4 regions of the Dactylosporangium sp. NPDC051485 genome follow, and region 3 is predicted to be linked to each of the others. Evidence: riboswitches for the same ligand, from Rfam matches in the RefSeq annotation. Region 3 holds a riboswitch; each other region holds the start of a gene.
The links. A riboswitch is a leader RNA that binds a small molecule or an ion and turns the genes downstream of it on or off. The one in region 3 is predicted to bind cyclic di-AMP.

Region 1 (4,480 bases), on a different contig from region 3:
ACGAGGCTCGCCGCCCACCGGCGGGCCGGGTTGCGGCGCCGCGCGGTCACGCTGCTCGCCGCCGCACCGGGCGCGGCCGCCGCGGATGCGTTACGGGACCGGCTCGCGACCGAACCGAAGCGCAAGATCCGGGCGGCGATCCTGCTCGGCCTGGCGCTGCACGACAGCGGCCCGCAGACCCGGCAGGCCCTCCAACCGCACCTGCGCGGCGACGACCCACTGCTGCGGTTCTGCGCCGCGCTGACCTGGGTCCGCCAGCACCACACTCCCGCCGCCGACGGTGTGCGGGTGCTCGTTGACGCGCTGCGCGGCGACCTCGTGCCGACCGGCTACGGCAGCCTGTTCCTCGGCGAAGAACCGTTGACCGACGTCACCACCGCCCTCGCCCTGCTCCCGGCCGACCAGGCCGGCGCGCAGCTGACCGAACTGTGCGCGGTCCTCGACCAGGTCAACGCCGTTGATGCCGTGTCTGTCGCCAACGCGCTGCTGGACATCGTCTTTCCCACCGCGGCGTACCAGGAGGGCGACCCCCTCACCGACCCACAGCGCACCGTCATCCGCGCCATCGCCGAGAGTGCCAACGTGTGGACGTTCGACGTCAACCTGTCCGGGGTCCTCGGCCGTAACGGGCTACCGAACCACCCCGACGAGTTGCACGCCCTGGCCGGCGCAGACTTGGCGTCCTGACCGGGCGTGCCCCATCGACAGATAGGTGGCGGGCAGGGCTGCCAGGTCGTTGCGGACGAGGACCGCGTCGGCGGTGGCCAGGGCGGGGGCGTCGTCGACGCCGTCACCGAGGACCGTGACCCGCTGGTTCTCGCGCTGGATGGCGCGGACCCGGTCGACCTTGTCGCCGGTGAGCAGCACCGGCGGGGTGTCAGCCGGGGCGGCGGTAGCCGGTGATGGGCCGGCCATCGAGTTTGGCCATGCGGACGTAGTCGCCCGTGGTGGGTGCGTGGACCATCCAGCCGCCGCCGACGTACATGCCCATGTGGTGCAGGTCGCTGTAGAAGAACACCAGGTCCCCGGGACGCAGGTCGGCCTTGGAGACCGGCTTGGCGTCGTCCCACTGCCACTTGGTGTAGTGCCGCAGCGTCACCCCGGCGGTGGCCCATGCGGCCAGGGTCAACCCGGAGCAGTCATAGCCCTTGGGGCCGGCCGCGCCCCAGATGTAGGGCTTGCCGATGAGCTCGCACGCCTTCTTTGCCGCGGTGCCGCCGGGCCCGCCGAGGTACTCGACCGGGCAGGCAACGGGCTTGAGGGTGCCGGTGGCGCCGCTGCTGCCGTACACCTGCTGGCGTAGCTTCTGCAACTCGGCGAGCTTGCCCTCGATCTGGGTCTTCTTCGCCGCCAGGTCGGCGTCCTGCGTCGCCTCCTGGGCGATGAGCGCGTCCAGTGCCTGCTTGTCGCCGGCGAGCTTGTCCCGGGCGGCGGCCACGCTCTGGATCTCGGCGCGTTCGTTGCGGGCGATCGCGTTGATGACCGCGAGCTGATCCAGCATGTCGGTCGGAGTGCCGCCGCCGAGCAGCACCTGCATGGTCGTGACCCGGCCGATCTTGTACTGCCGGACCGCGATATCGCTGATCTTGCCCATCGCCGCGTCGACCTGCGCCTGCAACGGCTGCAACTGCTGCTGCAGAGCCGCGGCCCTGGCCTGGTTGTCTTTGAGCTGGGTGTGCACCCGGTTGTACTGCTCGATGGTGGGCTCGAGCTGGTTCCACATCTCGTCGATCTGGGCTTCCAGCTCCGCCGGGGTCGGCTCGGCCTGCGCCGCCCCGGTGCCGGCCAGCAGCACCGCGACCGCGGTGAGCACCGCGATCGCGGCGCGTGCGGGGAGGTTGGTGGTCGGGACGCAGTGCGGGCGGCGTGGCGGCACGTGCGGCGGACTCCTTCTTCGCTACGGCCGCCTGGCGGGTTCGGGCCGCAACTGCGCTGTGCCGCGGATTGCGCGCCCGAGGGTCGCCGGGTCGGCACCGGGCGACCGCGTCGATCGGAGTTGATCGACGCCAGGTGCCCGGCCGCAGCAGACCTTACGCACTGTCTCCATCGAGCACAAGGCCATCTCCTACGGACAGTAGGAGATAAATGGCATTGATTTAGCTACATATTACCTGCTAGACTCGCTGGGCGAGCCCGTGTCGTGATGCTGGCAACGCGTTGCGTAGTCGATCGATGTGCGGCTTCTTCCAGCTAGCTGGCCTTGGCAGGGTGGTGGCCCTTGAGTAACGTCATGGCTCGCTTGGCCCGGTTCGTGCTCACCACAGGTGACGCCGGGGCAGGCCCGCTGAGTCGTGCATGCACGAGCCGGGGACCCACCGCACATCTGGGGTGAATCCGCGGGCCGACGGCCCGCGGTAGGGCGACCTTCGCGCCCGAATCCGTCAGCTAACCCGGTAGGCGGACGCGTAAGGAGATCTGCCTGTGCACAGCAGCCACCCCCTACAGCACCATGCCCGGCGCGCCGAGGGTATCCGCCGGCCGCGGACCACTGTGATCGCGTGCGCGCTGCTCGCCGCGGCGGCCGTGGCCGGCATCGTCCTCAGTCAGCTCAGCGATCCGCCGGCTGAGCGCACCGTCGCGGCGGGAGCCGTGCCGGCCACGCAACCGCCGAAGGCCGACGAGGCCGCGCCGCCGCTCGACAAGCCGGCGGCCGCCGCGCCGGCGACGATGCTCCTCAAGTACCAGTTCCAGTTGCAGCCGAACTACTACTTCTGCGGGCCGGCGGCCACCCGGATCGCGCTGACGGCGGCCGGTCACGCCGTCAGCCAGGACGAGGCCGCGGCCATGCTGGGCACCACCACCAGCGGGACGAACTCGGCCTTCGACACCACCCGCGTGCTCAACCGCGTGCTCGGGCACGGCAGTACGGTGTACCAGACCAGGGAGATCCCGGCCTACCCGGCAACGCCCGCGCAGGCCGCGCAGCTGCAGGCCGACGTGCTGGCCACGGTCGGCGGCGGACGGGCGATCGTCGCCAACATTGCGGGCCATGTGACCGACACCGCCGGTGCCGTGCACGCCTACGAGGGCGGTCACTACCTGACGGTCGTCGGATACCGCGACGGCGGCGGTGCGGTGAAGATCGCCGACCCGGCCGACCCGAGCGGGGACGGCACCTACTGGCTGAGCACTCCGAAGCTGGCCGACTGGATCTCCCAGCGTGGCTACTCGTATTGAGCACCGGCAGCGCCGATCGGCTGATGGCGGCCCGGCGGCGTCGTGGTGGCCGGACGTCCTGGGCCCGGCCCTGGCGTCCAGCGTCCTGGTCGTGGTCACGATGTGGGCTTCCGGTGGCGGCCTGCACGGCCTCGGCTCGCTGGCCGCCGGCGTCACGTCCGTCGGCCGGCTGACCGGGCTGGTCTCGGCCGATCTGCTGCTCATCCAGGTACTGCTGATGGCCCGGGTGCCGGTCCTGGAACGCGCCTACGGCCAGGACCGGCTGGCCGGCTGGCACCGGCGGATCGGATTCACCTCGTTCACCCTGATGCTCGCCCACCTCGTCTTGATCACCGTCGGCTACGCGCAAACCCTGCACCTGTCCCTGTTGCGCCAGGCCTGGGAGCTGGTTGCCAACTACCCGGGGATGCTGCTGGCGGCCGTGGGTACCGCGGCGCTGGTCCTGGTCACCGTCACCTCGATCCGGGCGGCGCGGCGCCGGCTGCGCTACGAGTCGTGGCACCTGCTGCACCTGTACGCCTATCTCGGCGTGGGCCTGGTCCTGCCGCACCAGTTGTGGACCGGCGCGGACTTCCTCGCCGCGCCGTTGGCCCGGCTGTACTGGTGGAGCGCCTACGGAGGTTGCGCCGGCGTGGTGCTTGCCTGCCGGCTCGGGCTGCCCGCCTGGCGCACGCTGCGGCACCGCATCGAGGTCGACCACGTCGTGGCCGAGGCGCCCGGGGTGTACTCGATTCACCTGCGCGGGCGGCGCCTGCAGCAACTGCCGGTCCGTGCCGGCCAGTTCTTCCAGTGGCGGTTCCTGTCCGGCCCGGGCTGGAGCCGCGCCCATCCGTACTCGCTGTCCGCTCCACCGGGCCCGGACCGGCTGCGCATCACCGTGAAGGCCCACGGCGACGGCGGCCGAGCCGTGGCCGGGCTGCGGCCCGGCACGAGGGCGGTCATCGAGGGCCCGTACGGCCGTCTCACCGCCGAGCGGCGCACCGCCCGTCGTGTCACGATGATCGCCGCCGGGGTGGGTGTCACCCCGCTGCGGGCGCTGCTGGAGGAGCTGCCCTACGCCGCGGGCGAGGCGACGTTGCTCTACCGTGCCGGGACCGAACCAGAGGTCCTGTTCCGCGACGAGCTCGACGATCTCGCCGCCACCCGCGGCGTGCGCGTGCGGTACCTGGTGGGCGCCCGCGCCGAGGACGGATCGTGGCTGCCGGCCGGATGGTCCAGCGCCTTGGACGAGCTGGTGCCCGGTGTCCGGCAGCACGACGTGTTCGTCTGCGGTCCGGATGCGTGGATGCAGGCGGTGGCCCGC
Region 2 (4,480 bases), on a different contig from region 3:
CGTGCCCCGGAACTTCAGCGCCGCGGCGAGGTCGGCGACGACCGGGCCGGCCGTGGCATCCAGCGCCAGGCTGAGCTGCGCACCGTCCAGCGCGTCGGCGATCCGCGCGGGCAGGTCGTCCCCGGCGACGATCACGCGGTCTCCGCCGGCGTCGCGTACCGTCTGGGCCGCGGCCTCGCGCCGCACGACGTTGAGCGTCTTGAGGCCCTGCAGCCGGGCGAGGGCGATGACGCACTGGCCGACGGCGGAGTTGGCGGCGTTCAGGCCGACCCAGTCGCCGGGGGCCAGCTTGGCGAACTTGTGCAGCAACAGGTAGGCGGTCGCCGGGTTGATCGGCAGCATGGCGAGTTGCAGCGGGTCGCCGTCGTCGCGGATCGGCACGACATTGCGGTACGACGTCGCGACCCGGTCCGCCCAGGTGCCCTGTTCGTAGTTGGGCAGGATGACCACCCTCCGCCCGACCAGCTGCCTGCCCGCGCCCACGCCGGCGTCGACCACCCGCCCGACGCCCTCGCCACCGAGCGGGCTCGGCAGCGGCGGCCGCACCCCGTAGTCGCCCCGCACGAGCAGGAAGTCGGACGGGTTGACCGGCGCGGCCTCCATCTCGACCAGGATGTCGTCGGTCCCCAGCACCGGATCGGACGACGGCTCCAGTGATACGGATTCCCGCGGATCGCCGTACGACGTGACGAGCAGCTGCGACATGAGATCCCCCGGATCAGCGGCGTGCTACGTCGGCGGCATATGCCCCGGCGGCGCCGCATCATGCGGTGGGGGCGCGACGATTCCGGCGTGCGCTCGCTTCTGGGCTTCGAGGACGGGCATCGCCGTGCCGGATGGCCCGGGCGCCCGCCGTGCGCATGGGCTCCAGCGGGGCCCGCCCCGCCGGCTCACGGCGCGACGGCGGGCCTGCTCCGCCTCGGTGAGTGGGCCCGCCGGCTCACGGTGCGACGGTGGCAACGACCTGCTCGGCGAGCGCCTGCCACTTGGCGTAGGCGTCCGGGTACGCCGACACCTGGACCGTCTGCGCCGCCACGGTCACCGCCATCTGCTCCCAGCCGTCGACCTTGACGAGTGCGGCGTAGAAGCGGCGTGCGGCCTCCGCCGGGTTCATCAGCTCGGCGACGGTGCCCCAGCTCGGCCGCTGCTGGAACAGCCCGACCGAGTCGTGGTCGCTGCCCACGCCCTCGTTGGGCAGGTTGAGCGATTCGGGAACGTTGGGGTTGGCGAGGTTGTGCAGGTGGCTTTCCTGCAGCGCGGTGGCGATCGCCACGACGTACGCGCGGTTCGGCAGCTTCTGTTCCTGCCCGGTGCGGACGATCGTGACGGCGTTCTTCATCTCGGCCTGGGTCAGCCCGCCGACCGGGGCGATGACCGTTGGCGCCGGCGCGGGTTTTGCCGGCGCGGCGGTGGTCGTGTTCGGCGGCGCCGGCACGGCAGTGCCCGCCGGTGACGGCTGCTGGCCACCGCTCGCCGATGCCGATGGTTGCCCGCTGGGCGTGTCGCCGGTGCGCTGCTCGCCGCGGGACGCGCGGCGCTCGGCGTCCGCCACCCGGTCGTCCTCGCGCTGCGCGGACGGTCCGGACTGCGCCACGGGCTGTGAGCGACCGCCGTGCGAGAACACCAGCAGCAGCGCGCCGATGACGGCGAACGCGATGACGGCGCAGGCTGAGGACAGGCCGAGGTGCCAGCGGACGGCCGAGTGACGGCCGCGCCGTTCACGTCGCAGGTGCCGCGGCCCGCCGTTCCTATCGGCCGGCACGGATGCTCCTCCCGGCCGGGAATTGGTTGGGTCGCGTGGGGTACTGCACGGAAACCTCGACAGACTGCATCGCCGGCCCGCGCGTCGCAGGGCCGGTACGGAACGAGGGGTCGCGCCATCGACCGTCCACTGGGGACGGTGCTGGTCGCGGATCTGTGGCCGGGGCCGGCGTGTGGCCCCCGGACGGTTAGTCGCAGCGGCCGCGTCGCCGGCCGGCGGGGCGCTGTGCCGAGGTATGGCGCCGTCCGATGGTCTGCATGCGCTGCTCCTTCCGGTGCCGCCTACCGGGTTAGCTGACGGATTCGGGCGGGAGGATCGCCCTACCGCACGGCACGTGGCCGCACGGATTCACCCCAGTGGCTTTTGGGTCCCCGGCTCGTTCGAGCGCGACTCGGCGGGCCGCCGCGTCGTCACCCGGAACGGTGACAATCAGCGGCGAGCCCCATGACCATAGCCGCTTCGGACACGCAGGTGAACCCCTCGATCAGAACTGCCGAGGGGCCGCTAGCACCCCGGCGACCTGCGACTTTGCGGCGAAAGTGACGCACGTCGACGCGGTCAGGCGGCAGCGCCTCGGCGTCGTGGGGGGCATGAAGAGACAGCGCCCGAGGGCGGGACGTCTCACGCCCGGGGCGCGGCGGACGGGCACGGGGCCCCGGAGACCTGTCTGGTGACGGAACGGGCGCTGGTGGCGGCGGGCGGCCTCAGAACGGTACGGCGGTCGCCAGCAGGCCGGTCGCTAGCAGGCCGGTGGCCAGCAGGCCGGTGGCCTCGCCGCGCCCGGAGACCCGGCGGCAGAAGTCCAGCGCGTCCAGCGTGATCCGTTCGCCGCCGGTGCCCCACACGCCGCCGGCCGGGCCGGTCAGTTCCAGGGTGTAGGGGTGGCCGTGGCGTTCGGCCCATTCGCGCACGACGTCGTCGACGAGGAGGCCGTCGTGCTCCGCGGTGGGCTGTGGGTCCAGGCCGATCGCGGCGCAGATGTCGAGCCGGTGCATGAAGGGGTCGCGGGTCAGGACGATGTCCGTCAGGTAGCCGACCGTCCATCGCTCCAGGTGCCCGCCGACCAGTTGAGCCTCGGGCAGGGTGCGCCGCAGCAGCAGGCCCGGCAGGCGCCGGCGGCCGCGCAGGGCTCTCGGGGACACCTCCCGCCAGCGCCGGATGAGCTCGGCCGTAGTGAGGCCGGCGTTGCGCCGCACCTGCAGCGCGGTGAGGAAGTCGATGGAGACGGGCGCCTTGGCCTGCCGGGCCTGCCGCATCGACGTCGACAGCTGCCCGAGCAGTTGCGGCAGGCTGGCCATCATCTGCGCCATGCCGAGCATGTGGCCGGCGGTGTCGCGGACCGTCCATCCGGTGTTGGCCGTCGGGGCCGACCACTGCTGGGGATCCAGCCTGGTCAGCAGGTCGGCGCAGCGGGCGTACTCGGTCTCGGCGAGGCACATCGCCAGGCCCCGCTCGATGCGCGGCAGCCGGGGCGGGGGCGCGGTCGTGGCGGTCATGGCCGGGTCCTCTCGTCGGTGATGCCGACGTTGTCGGCGAACATGTCGATGCCCCGATCGAGCAGCGCCGACCAGCGCGTGCCGCCCGGGTCGTTGGCGAGCTGGGCGTCGATCATCCCGCCGACGATGGCGACGAACAGGTCGATGTCGGCCTGTTCGCGCACGCCGTGGCGGGCCATCCGGGCGATGAAGTCCGCCATGACGGCGACGGACGGCGCGTAGGCCTCGGGCGAGGGCGTGAAGTCGGGGAGCGTGCGCAGGTTCATCAGCTGGTGGCGGGCCGGGAACGCCACCGCGAAGTCGAAGAACACGCGGGCGTAGAAGCGCATGGCGGACCGGCTCGGGCGGGGCTCGTTCGCCTCGGCCGTCTTCGAGTACTCCAGGAACTGCGTCCAGGCGTCGCCGAACATGGCGTCGTAGATGGCGTTCTTCGACGCGAAGTGGGTGTACAGCGACGGCGCCCGCATCCCAACCAGGTCGGCCACGTCCCGCAGCGTGACCTGGGACAGGCCCCTGTCCCGCGCGACCTGCCACGCGGCGTCGACGATCTCCCGCCGCGTGGCCGTACGCCGTTCGGATTTCCTATCGCGCTTCGGTTCGCCTAACACGATTAGGAGTATCGAGCCGCCGGCCGGACGCCGTCAAGCGGCTCACCGCCGTCCTGGGCCGCCGTCCTGGGCGTTGCGCCCGGCTCCACACGAGCCGGCTCCACACGAGGCGGCTCCACACGAGGCGGAGCCGGCTCCACGCGAGACGGCTCCACACGAGACGGAGCCGGCTCCACGCGGGCCGGCGGGCGGAGCCGCCTCAGGGCGTAGCCGTAGAGGGCGGCCATGCAGATCAGGCTGGCCGTCGAGCCGGTGAGCAGGCCCCAGGCGGCGCCGTGCAACCCGGCGTACCCGGCCCCGACGGTGAGACCGCTGAGGGAGACGACCGCGAAGACGACGTACTGCACGAAGAGCAGCCGGGCCCGGTGCATGCCGCGCATGGCGGCGGTGAACGGGACCTGCAGCAGGTAGACCGCGCATTGCAGGGCGATGGGCAGGGCCAGCGGCGCGGCTTCGGCGAACTTGCGGGTGTGGACCAGGACGGCGGAGACGACGGGCCAGACGGTGAGCACCAGGAGGGCGCCGAGGATGGCGAAGGCGGTCACCAGCCGGCGGGTCCGGCGGCGCAGGGCGAGGGCGGCCCGGGCGCCTTCGGGACCCGCTTCGGCGGCGTC
Region 3 (4,480 bases):
TAGGGCGAAGCGCGAAATGCCGCGCATTGCGGTGCGCAGTACCCGGCATTTCGAACAATCCGCGCATATGGGATGGGTTAGTACGGGTCGCCGCAGACCTTCCACGCGCCGCCCTCTTTGCGCATCTCGAAGGTGTGCGAGGACTTGCCGCTCTTGTACGTGACGGTGGCCGAGATCGAGGCGGTCTCGGTGCCGTTGGTGTTGCTGTACGAGCCGCCGAAGCTCATGTCGTGCGCGGTCGGCTGGTTCTTCTTGACGTACGCGTCGAAGGTCTCCGGCCCGTAGTTCTTCTGCGCCTGGCCGCACAGCAGCTTGTAGGCGGCCTGGGTGTTGCCCGCCTCCAGGCTGGTCAGGAAGTCGCCGGCCGCGGCCTTGGGCGCCTTGGTGGACGAGTTGACAAGGAAGAAGAAGCCGGCGATGCCGCCGCCGCAGCACACGACGACGACGCCGATGACGATCAGAAGAATGGTCTTCGCTGTTCTGCTCATCGCGCCAGGTTAGGCGCGAAGATCGTTGCGTGATGTAAAGCAGCTGACGGGGTCAAGCCCGATGTGCGACGACGAAGAGCCGGGGAAACGGCAGGATCGTGCCGAACGGCTCCCTCGGGAAGCGGGCCCGCAGCTCCGCGCGGACCTCCTCGGCGAAGGCCTCGGCGTCGTCCAGCGCGTCGAGGTAGGGGCGCAGGCCGGTGCCCTTGAACCACTCGAAGACCGGGTCGTCGCCGGGGAGCACGTGGTAGTACGTCGTCTGCCACGCGTCGACGGTGAGCCCGGCGGTGCTGAGCAGTCGGACGTACTCCTCGGCGTCGAGGACCGGGCTGGCCGAGCGCGGCCCGGTGACGGCCGCCGCGCCCCGCAGCCGACCGGCCCAGTGCGGGCGCTCCGCGATCGCGGCGAAGCCCGGGTCGTGGCCGGCGATCGGCACCTGGAAGGCGAGCGTCCCGCCGTCGTCGAGCGCCGCCGCCCAGGCCGGCAGCAGCGTCGCGTGGTCGTCGACCCACTGCAGCGAGGCGTTGGCCACGATCACGTCGAGCGATCCCCGCTGGGGGCGCCAGGCCGAGGCGTCGGCGAGCTGGAAGCGCAGCTGCGGCGACCGGAACCGCTCCGCCGCCGCGATCATGTCCGGCGAGGAGTCGAGGCCGAGGACGGCCGCGTCGGGCCAGCGCTCGGCGAGGGTGGCGGTCATGTCGCCCGGCCCGCAGCCGATGTCGGCCACGGCGACCGCCGCGGTGGTCGGGATGCGCGCGACGAGTTCGTGGAAGGGCCGCGCCCGCTCCTCGGCGAAGCGGTTGTACTGCCCCGGATCCCAAGACGCCATGCCCTCCATCATGAAGGGCATGGCGTCTTGGCGAAGCGGGTGGGGGAGCGCTACTGCGGGCGCGCCCAGCCGTACACGCTGTCCACGGTGGCCGAGGCGTACTGCACGACCGTGCCGGTGTGCGGCGCGTGGATGATCGACTTGTTCCCGACGTAGATCCCGACGTGGCCAAGGCCGTTGTAGAAGATCAGGTCGCCCGGTTCCAGTGTGTCGAACGGAAGCGTGCTCGTCCTGTAGTGCGCTGTGATCTCCGAGAACTGGCGCGACGCCTGGTGCGTGAGGCTCACGCCCGCGGCCTTCCAGGCGGCCATGGTCAGACCCGAACAGTCGTAGCTGTTCGGTCCGGCGGAGCCGAACACGTACGGCTTGCCCAGCTGCGCCTTGGCGAATGCCACGGCGGCGCCGGCCCTGCCGGAGGCGGGGGGCAGGGTGCCCGGGTTGTACGACGGCGGGTTGACCTTCTTGGAGCCCGCGGCGACGGCCTTCTTCTGCAGATCCTGCAGCTTCTTGATGTCGCCCTCGATCACCTTGCGCTTGCTCTCGATGTCCGACTTCTGCGTGGTCTGCGCGGCCAGCAGCTCGTCGAGCTGCTTCTTCTCGTCGTCGTACTTGCTCTTGGCGTTGCGGTAGTTCTCGATGTCCTTCTGCTGGGTGTGCGTGATCTGTTGCAGCATGGACATCTGATCCATGAGGGAGCCCGTGTCGCTGGCGTTGAGGATGGCCGAGATGGCCTGCATGTTGCCGGCCGTCTTGAATTGCGCGATCGCGAACTGCTCGACGTTGGCGCTGGTCTCGTCGACCCCGTCCTGCAGCGGCTTGAGCTTCGCCTGCAGCTCGGCCGCCTTGGCCTGGGTGGTCGCCAGGTCGGCGTTGATGCCGTTCCAGGCCTCGATTGTGGCCTCGAGGTCCTGATTCGACTTGTCGAGCTGGGCCTCGATCTCGGCGAGCGTGGGATCGGCGTGCGCGACCGTGCTCGGTGCGAGCACCGCGAGCATCACGAACCCGAGCAGGAGGGTTCGCAGCATCGACCGGTGGGCACGGTGTCCAGTGGACAAGGAAGGATGACCCTTCTTCACCGACTACCGCCTACCGGGTTAGCTGACGGGTTCGGGCGGGAAGAAAAAACGCCCTACCGCAGTGCGCTGCGGATTCACCCCACGAACACTCTGGGTCCCCGGTTCGATCACGCGCCGTCGATGTCTCTGCCCGGCGCGCCGAACTCGATTCGGCGGCGCTTGCCCGGCGTCATCCGGGGTGGATGACGGACTGCCGAGCAGGCCAGAGCCTAACTTAACGTGATCATTCGCCGGGTGGAAGCCGTGTGTCCTCATCGATCGGTAATGCATGGAAAAGTCCGTATTACCGGGGGTTGGTCGCGCGTACCGCACAGTGACAGTTGGTCGCCGGAGGCATCGACAAGGTGCGAAGGGTTCCGGGGCCGGGTGCGCGCCCGGCCCCGGGCCTCACTTCAATTCGTGGGCGATCTGGCGCATGAGGTCGGCCGAGGACTCCGCCGGCAGGGCACGCTCGCGCAGCCGCTCCAGGTTCCTGCGGTACGTGGCGATGAGCTCCGGCTCCTCCCACAGCAGTTGCTGGCGGTAGAGCACGCCGTCGTCGGCGCCGAACTCCAGCAGCGTGAAGTCGCCCTCCCAGCCGGGGTGGTACCCGGCGTTGAGCGCGATCACCCGCACATCGGCGTACGGGCGCTGGGCGAACTCGATCGCATGCTCCAGCTGGTCGACCAGCAGTGCCTCGTCGCCGGGGACGGGGCCGCGGCGCAGCACCGACTCGTCCAGGAACAGCTCCACGCGGGGCGGCTCCTCCCGGCCGAACAGCTCCTCCTGGCGCCGGGCGTGGAACTCGACCCGCCGCTCGGCCAGCGGAGACTCCACGTCGCTGGTGGCGTGGGCGTAGCGCCGGGTCTGCAGCAGGGTCGGGAACATTATCGGGGCGAACTCGCCGATGCTGGTCGCCTCCGCCTCGAATCCGACGTAGGTGATCTGCTGGCCGGCCAGCATGGTGCGGTACTCGTCCCACCACATCCGCCGCTTGGCCGCGCGGGCCAGCTCGAGCAGCTCGTCGACGGTGCGCGGGTCGTGCACCCGGTAGTAGGCCAGCAGGCTACGCAGGTCGCTCACCGAGATGGCGACGGTGCCGTTCTCGATGCGGATGAGTTTGGACAGCGACCACTCCATCTCGGCGGCCACCAGGTCCTGGGTCAGCTCCCGCTCCCGCCGCAGCCGCCGCAGCTCGGCCCGGAGCCGGCGCTTGCCCACGATGGGCCCGCTCATAGACCATCCCCCCAATCGCGTACATATGGCATGGCCCCGGTTGAGGGCTCCGCGTATCTACCCGATTTGCGGCTGATGCACCTGACGCGATCCGATTTCCTGGACGGCTCAGTGCTGGGCGGGTGCCGCCAGGAAGATCTTGGCCATGGCGCTGGCGAGGCCGCCGGGGTCGTTCGAGGCGACCGCCGGACCGCCGGTGAGCTGGGACATCTCGCGCAGGACACGCCGGCCTGGTCGCGTCCTCGAGCCCGCGGAGCCGGGCGGTGCTTCACGCCAGGCGTTTGTACTGGGTCCAGGTGGCCACAAACCCGGCCGCCGCGGTGGCCGGGATCCCTAGGCCTGCTCGACGGTGACCGCGACGAGCCTGCAGCCGCCGGCCTGGTTGGCTCCGATGCCGGCCGCGGCGTGCCCGGGCGCGACGGTGACCCGCAGTACCTCCCGGCCGCCGCAGCTGGCCCCGGCGGCCCCGGCGGGTGAGTCGGCCGACCCGCCGCGGGCGGCCAGGCTCAGCCCGACCAGCACGCCGGCCGCGACGGCCAGCGCCACGATGATCACGCCGATGGCGATCCACCACGCGGTCGCGGACGAGCGGTGCTGCGGGGGCGGACCGGCGGGCGCGCCGGCGGGGTGCGGCTCGGGTGCCCACTCTTCGCGTCGCGGCTCCGGCAGCCACTCTTCGCGTTGCGGTTCGGACGCCCAGTCTTCGCGTCGCGGCTGCGGCGGCCACTCCTGGGGATAGAGCGGCTGCGGCCGCTCCTCTTCGGCTTTGGCTCGTTCCTCGGCCGGCGGCGTGTACCGGGGAGGCGGCTCCTCCTCCGCGGGTGGCTCATACCGGGGCGATGACCGCCGCGGGCCGGCGCGCAGCGTCAGCC
Region 4 (4,480 bases), on a different contig from region 3:
CCGGGGTGATCGGCACGATCAGGCCCAGGCCGAGCATATCGACGAAGACGGTGACGAGGAGGAACGACAGGGCAGGGGCCCGGCGCATGGGGACGCTCCGTAAGGCTGGGAGGACACTGGGTCCCCCCTCGGGCCTCACGGAGGCACGGAGGATCAGATTATCGGTACCGTCAAATGGTTTTTTGCAGCGCGCGGCGCGCGGCCTCGGGCGTATCGGCGGCAAGGGCGGCCTTGGCGATCCGGCGGCACTCCTCGAGGGTGTGGGCGGCCAGGGCCTCGCGCACGGCGGGGATGCTGCGCGGCGCCATGGACAGGCTGGAGATGCCCAGGCCGGCGAGGACCAGCGCGAAGCCGGGGTCGGCGGCCGACTCCCCGCACACCCCGACCGGCTTGCCGGCCTCGAGCCCGGCGGCGGCGCAGGCGGCGATGAGCGCGATGAGCGCGGGCTGCCACGGGTCGAGCAGGTCGGCGAGGTCGCCGCACATGCGGTCGGCCGCGAAGGTGTACTGGCTGAGGTCGTTCGTCCCGAGACTGAGGAAGTCGGCATCGCGCAGGATCGCGCCCGCGCGCAGGGCGGCGGCCGGCACCTCGATCATCACGCCGGCGGTCGGGAGCCCGTGGGCGCGGCAGACGGCCGTGAACTCGGCGGCCTCGGCGGCGGTGGCGACCATCGGGGCCATCACCCACACGTCGGCCTCGCACGCGGCCGCGGCGGTGGCGATCGCGGAGAGCTGGGTGGCCAGCACGCCGGGGTCGCGGCGGGCGACCCGCAGGCCGCGCAGGCCCAGGGCGGGGTTGGGCTCGGCGGCCTGGCGCAGGAACGGCAGGGGCTTGTCGGCGCCGGCGTCGAGGGTGCGCACCACGACCTTGCGGCCGGGCAGGGCCGAGAACACCGCGGTGTACGCGGCGACCTGCTCCTGCTCGCTAGGCGGGTCGGCGTGGTCGAGGTACAGCAGCTCGGTGCGGAACAGCCCGACGCCCTCGACGTCGCCGGTGAGGTCGCGGGCGGAGCCGATGTTGGCCAGCAGCGCGACGGGGTGACCGTCGGCGGTCCGGCCCGGGCCCGTGGAGTCGGCCCCACGTTGGCGAAGCCGCGCGGCCCCGGCGTTGATCGCGGTCGCCTGCGCCTGCGTGACCCCGACGGCGAGCACGCCGGTCGCGCCGTCGAGCGACACCATCGACATATCGGAGATGTCCGAGATTTCGGGACACCGCACGACCGCCGGGATGCCCAAGGTCCGCGCCAGGATCGCGGTGTGGCTCGTCGGGCCGCCCTCGGCGGTCACCAGGCCGAGGACCACCGAGGGGTCCAGCCCCGCCGTGTCGGCCGGGGCCAGGTCGCGGGCGGCCAGGATGAACGGGTGGCCGGGCGAGGGCACGCCCGGCATGGACAGGCCCAGGCAGGCCGCGACGAGCCGGTCGCGCAGGTCGTCGAGGTCGGTGACCCGCTCGGCGAGGTATCCCCCGGCCGCCTCGAACGCCGCCCGGTGCTCGGCGAGGACCGCGGCGATGGCGTGCGGGGCCGGGGCGCCGGCCTCGATCGCCGCGAAGGCCGCGTCGGTGAGCATCTCGTCGGTCGCCATGAGCACCTGCGCCCGCAGCACCTCCGCCGCCGTCGGGTCGGCGGCCGCGTCGGCCCGGCGGGTGAGGTCGTCGGCGACGAGGGCGACGGCCCGCCGTACCGCATCCCGCTCCTCGGCGGCCGAGACCACCGCGGCGGGCGACGGCAGCGACGGCGGCGGCGCCAGGTGCAGCACCGGGCCCGCGGCCCGCCCGGGGCTCACCCCGAGACCGGCGAGCTCACGCATCGGACGCATCCAGGGACGGCGCATCCGGGGAAAGCGCAGCCAGGTCGCGGGCGAGGAGCGCGGCCAGTTCGTCGAGGGCGGCCTGCGCCCCCTCGCCGGAGGCCTCCAGGGTCACCGCCGTGCCCTGCTTGGCGCCGAGGGACAGCACCCCAAGCATGCTACGGGCCGGGACGGGCTTCCTGCCGTTGTCCGTGCTGATCGTCACGGCCACGGGCTGCTTCGCCGCGGCGGCGAAGCAGGGCGGCGGGGCGGGCGTGCAGGCGCTCGCCGACCCGACGATCACGGTCCGGGTGGGCACGACAGACCTCCTGAAGCTCGACGGTGACCAAGGCTCAACGATGGCTGGGCTCGACGGTGACCTTGATCGCCGCGCCGCGGGCGACGATGCCGAACGCGTCCGGCTGAACACCAAACACGGCCCGCCGCGGGTGCGGCGGGCCGTGCGGTGTGGCGGTGCGGGCGTTACGGGCGGCCGTAGCCGTAGAGCGTGTCGATGTCGATCGGGGCCACCTTCACCACGGTGCGGCTGTTCGGCGCGTGGATGATCTGGTTGTTGCCGATGTAGATGCCGACGTGCCCGAGCCCGTTGTAGAACACCAGGTCGCCCGGGACGAGCTGGCTGCGGGAGATGTGCTTGACCCTGGAGTACTGCTCGGCGGCGTTGTGCGGCAGCGACACCCCGGCCGCGTTCCAGGCCATCATGGTCAGCCCGGAACAGTCGAAGGTGTTCGGCCCGGCGGTGCCCCAGACGTACTTCTTGCCCAGCTGCGCCCACGCGTAGGAGACCGCCTTGCCGGCCGCGCCGGAGACCGCCGGCGGCGGCCCCGGGTTCGGCGCGGGCTTGGCCGGCGTCGTCGTCTTGGCCTTCGCGGCCGCCGCGGCGGCGGCCTGCTCGGCCTTGCGCTGCATCTCGTCGAGCCGGGCGATGTCGCCCTCGATCTGCTTGCGCCGGGTCTCCAGCTCGGTCTTCTGCCGGCTCTGCGCGGCGACCTGGTCGCCCAGCCGCCGCTGCTCCGCATCGACCGCGCCCTTGGCCGCGCTGAAGGCGTCGAGGTCACGCTGCTGGCTGCGGGAGATCTGCTCGAGGGTGCCGACCCGGTCGGTGAAGCTCTCCGACGAGGCCGCCCCGAGCATGAGCGACCAGGTGGCGAGGTTGCCACCGGTCTTGTAGGCGCTGACGGCGACCTGGCCGGCGTTCTCGCGGGCCGCGTCCATGCTGGTCTGCAGCGGCCCCAGGTCGGCCTGCAGCTTCGCGATCGCCGCCTGGGTCGCCTCGAGATCGCCGTTGACCTTGTTGTACTGCTCGACGACGAGCTCGACTTCCTTGTTGCCCTTGTCGATCTGGGCCTGGATCTCTTCCGGTGACGGGTCCGCGTGGGCCGCGCAGGCGGGCGCGACCATCGCCGCCACCGCCACCGCGGCCACCGCGGCGCGCAACACCGTCCGTCCGTTGAACACAGCAGGTTCCTTCTTCCCGCCGCCTACCGGGTGAGCTGGCGGGTTCGGGCGAGAAGAAGGCGCGCCCTACCGCGGGTCCGCGGATTCACCCCGATGGGGATCTGGTGGGTCCCCGGCTCGCGCGCACGCGACTCGGCGGAGCCTGCCCGGGCCACCCGGGGTTTGGGCGACGACGGCCGGCCAGGCCGAGACCCAACGTAACGGCAAGCCCGCGACCACGAAACCGCCCAGCGATGATCTAAGCGGGACTTAACGAGAACCTGCACTGATCGGAGGACACCCCTCATCGCCCGCACGGTCGATGGCCGGGCGGACCCCGCGCCGGGATCATCGTCTCGCCCTTCGTGTGGTGCCCCGGGCCGGAGGACCCCAATGGACGCCTACTCGCTCGGCCAGCTCTTCGGCTGCGGCCTGCTGTGCCTGTGCCCCCTGATCGTGGCGATCGTCATCGCCGTCGCGGCCGGCAAGCGCGGCGGCGCCAGGCACGACTCCGGCGGTGGTGGCGAGCCACCGCCGGCGAAGACGTGGCAGCCGCCGCAGCCGGCCCCGCTCTGCGGCAGCTGCGGCGGCAGCGGCAAGCAGTCGGACACCTGCAACGGCGGCTACGTCTACGGCGCCGACGGCCGCCCCCAGCATCACCACTTCTGCGGCGGCACCGGCTACGTGCGCTGCACGAGCTGCAACGGCACCGGCCACCGCTGAGGCCGGCCTTTGCCCGCACATCACCTTCTGTGCCACCAACGCCACCGTCCGCAGTATGTGTCGTCGCGGTTTCCGGCTGAGCGCGATGGCGTTGGGAAGTGTCGATGTACGGCTGAGGCCAGCGCTATTTCGGTGCGGTTGGCCGGCCGACCTCCATGACTTCGTCTGCCAGACACAACCCGGCACAGGAAGGGCAGTCACGCTGAGTCGCGTCGAGGTCGCAGACCCACGACGGGTGCACGCTTCCGCTTGATGTCAGTGCGCTGGCTGCCTGCGGCCTGCGGGCCCGATCAGGTACACCCGATTGGACGGTTCCAGGGGCATGCAAGGCCTCGCCGGCCCTTCGTGACGTCAGGTCGTCATCGCACAGATGTATCGGACGCGGCCCGCGCGATGTCGCGCGCGAGGTGGGAGGCACGCAGGCCGACCGACCGTAGTCGGCGCAGGTCCACGAGCGTGTCATGCATGAGCTGGACGTGAAAGTAGTTGACATACTCCAGGACCGCGAACAG

Region 1: it holds a riboswitch for cyclic di-AMP, as region 3 does, so the genes downstream of both, AB0M46_RS34390 (C39 family peptidase) here and AB0M46_RS43155 (NlpC/P60 family protein) in region 3, are expected to answer to the same signal.
Region 2: it holds a riboswitch for cyclic di-AMP, as region 3 does, so the genes downstream of both, AB0M46_RS49780 (hypothetical protein) here and AB0M46_RS43155 (NlpC/P60 family protein) in region 3, are expected to answer to the same signal.
Region 4: it holds a riboswitch for cyclic di-AMP, as region 3 does, so the genes downstream of both, AB0M46_RS11525 (NlpC/P60 family protein) here and AB0M46_RS43155 (NlpC/P60 family protein) in region 3, are expected to answer to the same signal.

The regions. Positions count from the first base shown of each region.
Region 1 covers NZ_JBFAZW010000075.1:19,017-23,496, reverse strand. Annotated here, with positions in the region: gene AB0M46_RS34405 (hypothetical protein) at 1-687, shown strand, start outside; gene AB0M46_RS34400 (hypothetical protein) at 631-867, opposite strand; gene AB0M46_RS34395 (C40 family peptidase) at 878-1,876, opposite strand; cyclic di-AMP (ydaO/yuaA leader) riboswitch at 2,273-2,415, shown strand; gene AB0M46_RS34390 (C39 family peptidase) at 2,422-3,177, shown strand; gene AB0M46_RS34385 (ferredoxin reductase family protein) at 3,161-4,480, shown strand, end outside.
Region 2 covers NZ_JBFAZW010000194.1:5,071-9,550, reverse strand. Annotated here, with positions in the region: gene AB0M46_RS49785 (zinc-dependent alcohol dehydrogenase family protein) at 1-705, opposite strand, end outside; gene AB0M46_RS49780 (hypothetical protein) at 941-1,762, opposite strand; cyclic di-AMP (ydaO/yuaA leader) riboswitch at 2,026-2,169, opposite strand; gene AB0M46_RS49775 (maleylpyruvate isomerase family mycothiol-dependent enzyme) at 2,467-3,258, opposite strand; gene AB0M46_RS49770 (TetR/AcrR family transcriptional regulator) at 3,255-3,866, opposite strand; gene AB0M46_RS49765 (hypothetical protein) at 3,869-4,480, opposite strand, start outside.
Region 3 covers NZ_JBFAZW010000120.1:25,923-30,402, forward strand. Annotated here, with positions in the region: gene AB0M46_RS43145 (hypothetical protein) at 78-488, opposite strand; gene AB0M46_RS43150 (methyltransferase domain-containing protein) at 541-1,317, opposite strand; gene AB0M46_RS43155 (NlpC/P60 family protein) at 1,368-2,342, opposite strand; cyclic di-AMP (ydaO/yuaA leader) riboswitch at 2,386-2,558, opposite strand; gene AB0M46_RS43160 (DUF5753 domain-containing protein) at 2,781-3,608, opposite strand; gene AB0M46_RS43165 (hypothetical protein) at 3,942-4,480, opposite strand, start outside.
Region 4 covers NZ_JBFAZW010000015.1:130,693-135,172, reverse strand. Annotated here, with positions in the region: gene AB0M46_RS11540 (MFS transporter) at 1-88, opposite strand, end outside; gene ptsP (phosphoenolpyruvate--protein phosphotransferase) at 171-1,808, opposite strand; gene AB0M46_RS11530 (HPr family phosphocarrier protein) at 1,801-2,106, opposite strand; gene AB0M46_RS11525 (NlpC/P60 family protein) at 2,271-3,266, opposite strand; cyclic di-AMP (ydaO/yuaA leader) riboswitch at 3,272-3,414, opposite strand; gene AB0M46_RS11520 (hypothetical protein) at 3,639-3,968, shown strand; gene AB0M46_RS11515 (hypothetical protein) at 4,328-4,480, opposite strand, start outside.